Linked DNA regions of Thiorhodovibrio winogradskyi. The protein of the gene in region 1 interacts with the protein of each later gene in a pairwise test. Links are inferred from orthologs where the notes say so. Each region holds a gene or a part of one and is shown on either strand. Other genes may lie near its edges.

Region 1 (3,526 bases):
CGCTGTGGGTGGCGAGTTGGGCATAGGGGCTTGAGTGCTGCTCGCGCGCTTGCCCGGCTAGAGAGTCGTTCTCCGAGTTGCCGGCAGGACTGCGGTGATCGGAGAGTAGAGCCGAGGTGGCCGGCTCAAGCAAAGTTCGATGCCCGCGTCGCTCGAGATGCGCGAGCAATCGCTGCAAGGTGGCCGGAACCCGAGGGTCCGGTTCCTGTTTGCCGATGATGCCGATGGTATGGAAAGCGCTCATGCAAGGTATTGTGCCACGTTGGTGGTCAAGACCCGAAGTGCCGGGATGCTCGCATTATACCGAGGGTGGGATGCGCTCGTGCTTGGCCGGCAACCCGCGTTAGTCCCGCAGGGCAGACGGCTGGTCCAGTCAGAGTCGCACCAAATTCCAGGCGTGCGGCAGGCTGTCGGCGGCCTGGCTTGACAGCCGCGGCGTCTGTCCCTAAATTGAAGGGTCGTTAGCACTCGGGGCGGGTGAGTGCTAAATCATGCTCCTGGCCACCCCGGAGGATGAAGCGGCTGTTTCACGGTTATGTTTCACAATGAGGTTGCGATGGCCGGGACGCGCGGCAGCGAAACCAAGGTCAGTGAGCGAGCATCGCTTTTTCTCAAGACACTGATCGAGCATCACATCCGCGACGGGCAACCGGTCGGATCGCGCACGCTCGCGAAAGAAACTGGCTTGGATCTCAGTCCAGCCACTGTGCGTAATGTGATGTCGGATTTGGAAGATATGGGGTTGGTGTCCTCCCCGCATACCTCGGCGGGACGGATACCGACCCTCTTGGGTTATCGGTTGTTCGTCGATAGCCTGCTGACTATCAAGCCGCTCGACGAGATCGATGTCAATGCACTGCGCGCGGAGTTCGAGCCTTTGGACGAAGCGGCAGCGCTGGTGGATACGGCATCCCGGCTGCTGTCGGGTGTGACCCGCTTGGCTGGCGTGGTCATGCTGCCTCGGCATGAGCGTGATGTCTTTCGTCAGATCGAGCTATTGCCGCTATCGGGTAAGAAGGTACTGGCGATACTTATCACGGGCGAGGGCGAGGTTCACAACCGGATCTTGCACACCGAGCGGACTTTCAGTCCGGCGCAGCTGGTTCAGGCGTCGAATTTTTTGACGGAATTGTTCACTGGCCAAGACATGGTCGACGTGCGCAAGCGGCTTGTGGAGGATTTGCACGCAACCCATCGGCAGATGGATGCAATGTTGCGCCAGGCGCTGGAAATGGCGCAGCGGGTGATGGAGTCGGCCGAGCACAAGGAGCAGCTGCTGGTGTCTGGTCAGACCAACTTGATGCAGTTCGATGAACTAGCAAACGCGGATCGTTTGAAGACCTTGTTCGATGCCTTTAATGAAAAGCGGGAAATTCTCTATTTGCTTGACCGCTGTATCCAGGCAGATGGGGTGCAGATTTTTTTCGGTGGCGAGTCCGGCTATGAGGTGCTTGACGACTGCAGTCTGGTGACCACGCCTTACCGGGTGGATGGCGAGGTGCTGGGGGTGCTTGGGGTGATCGGCCCAACCCGGATGGATTATCAGCGGGTGATTCCGGTCGTCGATGTGACAGCGCGTCTGCTGGCTGCGGCGCTTAGACAACACAATTGATCAAGATGTGGTTCGCGCGTCTGTGGCGGCTCCGGTTACGGAGGCGCGAGGGCGTGCGGGCTGCCGCGGAGGTAAAGGAAATGACGATAGACCAGCAAGGTCAGGAACAACCACAGGGCGGTGCGCAAGAGCGGGCGACCCAGACCGGCTCCCAGCCTGGCGCCCAAAACGGCGACCAGAACAGCGAGGGAGCTGGCTTGAATGCCGAGCAGGCGCCTGAGTCGGCGGAGGCAGGCGCCGAAGCAGCGGCATCGCCCTGGCCGGAAGATCGTGGTGAATTGATCGCCATGATTGAGCAGGAGCGCGCGCGTAACGAGGCGGCACGCGACCAGTTGCTGCGCGCCCGGGCCGAGGTGGAGAACATTAGCCGGCGCAAGGCGAAGGAGCTTGAAAACGCGCACAAGTTCGCGCTTGAGAATTTTGTGCGCGAGCTGCTGCAGGTACGCGACAGTCTGGAACTCGGCCAGGCCGCGGCAAGCGAGCCCGATGCCGATGTGGTGAAGTTGCGCGAGGGCATGGAACTGACGGTCAAGCTGCTTGCGGATGTCATGGCCAAGTTTGGTGTCGAGCGGGTCGACCCCATGCATCAGCCCTTCAACCCCGAGTTTCATCAGGCGATGTCCATGCAGCCGCGTGCGGATGTCGCGCCCAATACCGTGGTGGCGGTGATTCAACGCGGTTACACCCTCAATGGTCGTTTGGTGCGCCCGGCGCTGGTGATGGTGTCGCAGGCGATCGAACAGAGTTGATGCGCGCCAGCAGCCTATTTCCGCTGGTGCGCCTGATGTCCGCGCTGGTAACCGGGCAAGGGCGTTAAGGCTTGAACTTTGCAGGGTTTTGCCTCATGTGCGAGAACATGTCGGTCGGAGTCCACGGTTCGGAACGGATGGTGAACCTAACGGATGGTGAATCTGGCTCGAAGGCAACGCCCGTGATCGCGCGGCATCGGACCAGGTCCGGGCCAGTCACGCAATAAACATTTTTTAACAGTTTAGAAATCGGAGAAGTCAACATGGGAAAGATCATCGGTATCGATCTCGGTACCACAAACTCCTGTGTCGCCGTGATGGATGGCGACAAGCCGAAGGTGATTGAGAACGCCGAGGGTGATCGAACCACGCCAAGTATCGTCGCTTATTCCAACGACGGTGAGGTGCTGGTCGGTCAATCCGCCAAGCGGCAGGCTGTCACCAATCCAAAAAATACCCTCTTCGCTATCAAGCGTCTGATCGGGCGGCGCCACGAGGATCATGTCGTCTCCAAGGACAAGGACATGGTGCCCTATCAGATCGTCCGCGCCGACAACGGCGACGCCTGGGTTGAGGTCAATGGCAAGAAAATGGCCCCGCCCGAGATTTCCGCGAAGGTGCTACAGAAGATGAAAAGCACCGCCGAGGATTATCTAGGTGAAAAGGTGTCCGAGGCCGTTATCACGGTGCCGGCCTACTTCAACGACTCGCAGCGTCAGGCCACCAAGGATGCCGGGCGTATCGCTGGGTTGGAAGTCAAGCGTATCATCAATGAGCCGACGGCCGCGGCCCTGGCCTATGGCATGGACAAGCAACGTGGCGATCAAAAAATCGCGGTCTATGACCTGGGTGGCGGCACCTTCGATATCTCCATCATCGAGATTGCCGAGATCGAAGGCGAGCATCAGTTCGAGGTGTTGTCCACGAATGGTGACACCTTCCTGGGCGGCGAGGACTTCGATCTGCGCATCATTGACTTTCTGGCCAATGAGTTCAAGAAGGATCAGGGCGTTGATCTGCACAATGACCCGCTGGCGCTGCAGCGTCTGAAAGAGGCCGCCGAGAAAGCCAAAATCGAACTCAGCACCAGTCAGCAGACCGATATCAATCTGCCCTATATCACCGCGGATCAGAACGGCCCCAAGCATCTGAATGTCAAGCTGTC
Region 2 (3,544 bases), 3.1 Mb from region 1 along the record:
TGCAGTGCGAAGTGGCACTTGAATCCCTGCTCGGCTATGCCACCGAACTGCGCAGCCTGACCCAGGGTCGTGGCCAGTTCAGCATGAGGTTCGAGCGTTTCGACGTTACTGCATAGGGTTCGCATCCAACACCAGCGCTCCTTTGCCCGCTGTTCCAAATTTCCCCTTGGTTTCCTCCAGGGTTCCAGAGACCCCTGTTCCCACGCCTGCGCGAACAGAAAAAAATCGCTCTTTTCCGACGCGCCCCCTTGACAGCCCGTGCGTCGGGACTATTATTAGCACTCGCTACTGATGAGTGCTAACAACCCGGTCGGCAGGCCCGGCTGGGCGGCGCTCGACCACTCACACACCTTGAGGGGACTCAAACAATGAATATTCGTCCTTTGCACGACCGCGTCGTTATCCGTCGCATGGAAGAAGAGCGTACCACCGCTGGTGGCATCGTCATCCCAGACAGCGCGGCTGAAAAACCCATCCGTGGCGAAGTCATGGCTGTCGGCAATGGCAAGATCATGGACAACGGCGACACCCGCGCGCTTGATGTCAAGGTTGGCGACAAGGTGCTCTTCGGCAAGTACTCGGGAACCGAGGTCAAGGTCGATGGTGAAGATCTTCTCGTGATGCGCGAGGAAGACATCATGGGTGTGATCGAGGGCTAAGCCATCGAACCCACCAACCCACACGCTTTTTCTCTCGCGTCACCCTGTCGCGGGACAAGTTTAGATCACGGGAGCATACTCCAATGAGTGCAAAAGAAGTTAAGTTTGGTACTGAAGCGCGCGCGCGCATGATGGATGGCGTCAACATCCTGGCTAACGCTGTCAAGGTCACCCTGGGCCCCAAGGGCCGCAATGTGGTGCTGGAGAAGTCCTTCGGTTCGCCCACCGTCACCAAGGACGGCGTCTCGGTCGCCAAGGAAATCGAGCTGAAAGACAAGTTCGAGAACATGGGCGCGCAGATGGTCAAGGAAGTCGCCTCCCAGACCTCCGATGTGGCCGGTGACGGCACCACCACCGCGACCGTGCTGGCCCAGGCCATGGTGCGCGAGGGTCTGAAGGCCGTCGCCGCTGGCATGAACCCCATGGATCTGAAGCGCGGCATGGATAAGGCTGTTGAGAGCGCCGTCGGGCAACTGCGCGATCTGTCGCGTCCCTGTTCCGACAATAAGGAAATTGCTCAGGTCGGCACCATTTCCGCCAACTCCGATGACAGCATCGGCGAGATCATCGCCGAGGCCATGGAGAAGGTCGGCAAGGAAGGCGTCATCACCGTTGAAGAGGGTAAGTCCCTGCACAACGAACTCGACGTGGTCGAGGGCATGCAGTTCGACCGCGGCTATCTGTCGCCTTACTTCATTAACAACCAGCAGAGCCAAACCGCCGAGCTGGAAGACCCCTTCATCCTGCTGCACGACAAGAAGATCTCCAACATCCGCGATCTGCTGCCGGTGCTCGAAGGTGTCGCCAAGGCTGGCAAGCCGCTGATGATCGTTGCCGAGGACATTGAGGGCGAGGCCCTGGCCACCCTGGTGGTCAACTCTATCCGTGGCATCATCAAGGTGTGCGCCGTCAAGGCCCCCGGTTTTGGTGATCGTCGCAAGGCCATGCTGCAGGATATCGCCATCCTGACCGGCGCGACCGTCATCTCCGAGGAAGTCGGTCTGTCGCTCGAGAAGGCCACGCTGAACGAACTCGGCCAGGCCAAGAAGATCCAGGTCAGCAAGGAAGAGACCACCATCATCGACGGTGCTGGCTCCGAGGTGGACATCAAGGGTCGTTGCGAGCAGATTCGCGCCCAGGTCGAGGAGACCACCTCCGACTACGACCGCGAGAAGCTCCAAGAGCGTCTGGCCAAGCTGGCCGGCGGCGTGGCCGTGATCAAGGTCGGTGCCGCGACCGAAGTCGAGATGAAAGAGAAGAAAGCCCGCGTCGAGGATGCGCTGCATGCCACCCGCGCGGCCGTCGAGGAAGGTATCGTCCCCGGCGGTGGTGTGGCGCTGGTACGTGCTCTCGGCGGTGTGCGCGGTCTTACCGGCAACAACCACGATCAGGACGTTGGTATCAGCATCGCTCTGCGCGCGATGGAAGAGCCACTGCGCCAAATCGTGCATAACGCCGGCGCCGAGGCCTCTGTGGTGCTGCAAAAGGTCGCCGAGGGCGAGGGTAACTACGGCTACAACGCCGCCAGCGGCGAGTACGGCGACGTGGTCAGCATGGGTATCCTGGACCCGACCAAGGTCACCCGCACCGCGCTGCAGAATGCCTGCTCCATCGCCGGGCTGATGATCACCACCGAGGCCATGGTGGCCGAGGAACCCAAGGATGAGGCACCAGCCGGTGGCGGCATGGGTGGCGGCATGGGTGGCATGGGCGACATGGGTATGATGTAAGCCCTGGCGACCTGCTCGCCGCGCGGTAGGTGACGCCAGCGACAGCTGTCGTGCTCCGCACCCAAAGGCCCCCAGCGATCATGCATCGCTGGGGGCATTTTTTTATTGGAGTTCGCGACTCCGGCGATGTCATGGCAAACTGTCGCCCATGCGCCCAACAGCTCAATTTTTTACCTATATGTTCAGCTGCCTGCTGCTGGCGGCAGTGCTCGCGGTGCCCTTGCTGCATGGCGGTCTGATTGATGAAGATCCGCAACGAGTCCTGGGGCGCCTGGCCCAGGTGCTGATGTTGCTTGGGCTCTGGCCTTTCCTGCGCTGGCTTAAGCTGGCGGACCGCGCTGCCCTGGGGTTTGACCGGCCAAGGTACCAGTTGCGCCTTGCGCTTATCCAAGGCTGGCTGCTGGGTACTCTGATGATGGCCATGATCGTCGCCCTGTTGCTTTACAGCGGCGCACGGGTCTTTGCAAGTTGGGAGCCTGGCTGGTTGTTTGATCTCACTAAAACCGCCCTGCGAGGCCTGATCGCCGGTCTCCTAATCGCCCTCCTCGAAGAAACCTTCTTTCGCGGCGCGCTCTTCACCGCCATCCGTCGCCAGGGGTCGTTGCTGCAAGCCGCCGGCTGGTCGGCCGCTCTCTATGCAATGGTGCATTTCATGAAGCCGCGCGAACTCCCCGACGGCATGGCCGCGGATTTGGCTGGTAGCGCCTGGATGGTGGGGAGTGTCTTTATTGGTCTGGCCGATTGGCGCCATTTGGATTCTCTGGTCGCACTCTGGCTGGCTGGAGTGTTACTGGCGCTGCTGCGCGCGCGCAGCGGCGGCATTGCGCTTGGCATTGGTCTGCATGCCGGCTGGGTCTTTGTGATCCAGACCAGCCGACGCCTGACCGACGGCGTCGATGGCGCCAACTGGGCCTGGCTGGCGGGAGCCTATGATGGCGTGATTGGCTGGTTGGCCGCTGCCGTGCTTCTGTTGCTCATCGGGCTGGAAAGGCTCACTGCCAAGCGCCCCCGGGAGCCGAAACCACAGATCTAATGCGCTGGTCTGACAAGAGGATGCGCGGCGCCACCGCAAAGGATGCAGCCCTTGTTTCAGGTCAGAGCTACTCGTTGTGTTGATGCACTCTGTAACCTTCACGATCACACAAGGCATCTCGT

The links. Proteins that work in one complex are often made in the same cells at the same time.
Region 2: the proteins of grpE (region 1) and groL interact in binary tests that used the Escherichia coli proteins (3 or more experiments, as listed by UniProt). The link is inferred for Thiorhodovibrio winogradskyi from one-to-one orthologs.

Annotation. Positions count from the first base shown.
Region 1 is NZ_CP121472.1:2,333,699-2,337,224, forward strand. The notes cover bases 713-3,526. They hold grpE (nucleotide exchange factor GrpE), read left to right. Parts: upstream 713-1,692; coding sequence 1,693-2,361; downstream 2,362-3,526. Other genes in these bases: hrcA (heat-inducible transcriptional repressor HrcA), read left to right, coding at 713-1,612; dnaK (molecular chaperone DnaK), read left to right, coding at 2,625-3,526. In the rest of the region: Thiowin_RS10360 (NAD(+) kinase), read right to left, coding at 1-244; more of hrcA, read left to right, coding at 557-712. UniProt on the Escherichia coli protein: Participates actively in the response to hyperosmotic and heat shock by preventing the aggregation of stress-denatured proteins, in association with DnaK and GrpE. It is the nucleotide exchange factor for DnaK and may function as a thermosensor.
Region 2 is NZ_CP121472.1:5,424,351-5,427,894, reverse strand. The notes cover bases 234-3,065. They hold groL (chaperonin GroEL), read left to right. Parts: upstream 234-742; coding sequence 743-2,389; downstream 2,390-3,065. Other genes in these bases: Thiowin_RS24885 (CPBP family intramembrane glutamic endopeptidase), read left to right, coding at 2,538-3,065; groES (co-chaperone GroES), read left to right, coding at 369-659. Also shown: Thiowin_RS24900 (elongation factor G), read left to right, coding at 1-116; more of Thiowin_RS24885, read left to right, coding at 3,066-3,422; gmd (GDP-mannose 4,6-dehydratase), read right to left, coding at 3,490-3,544.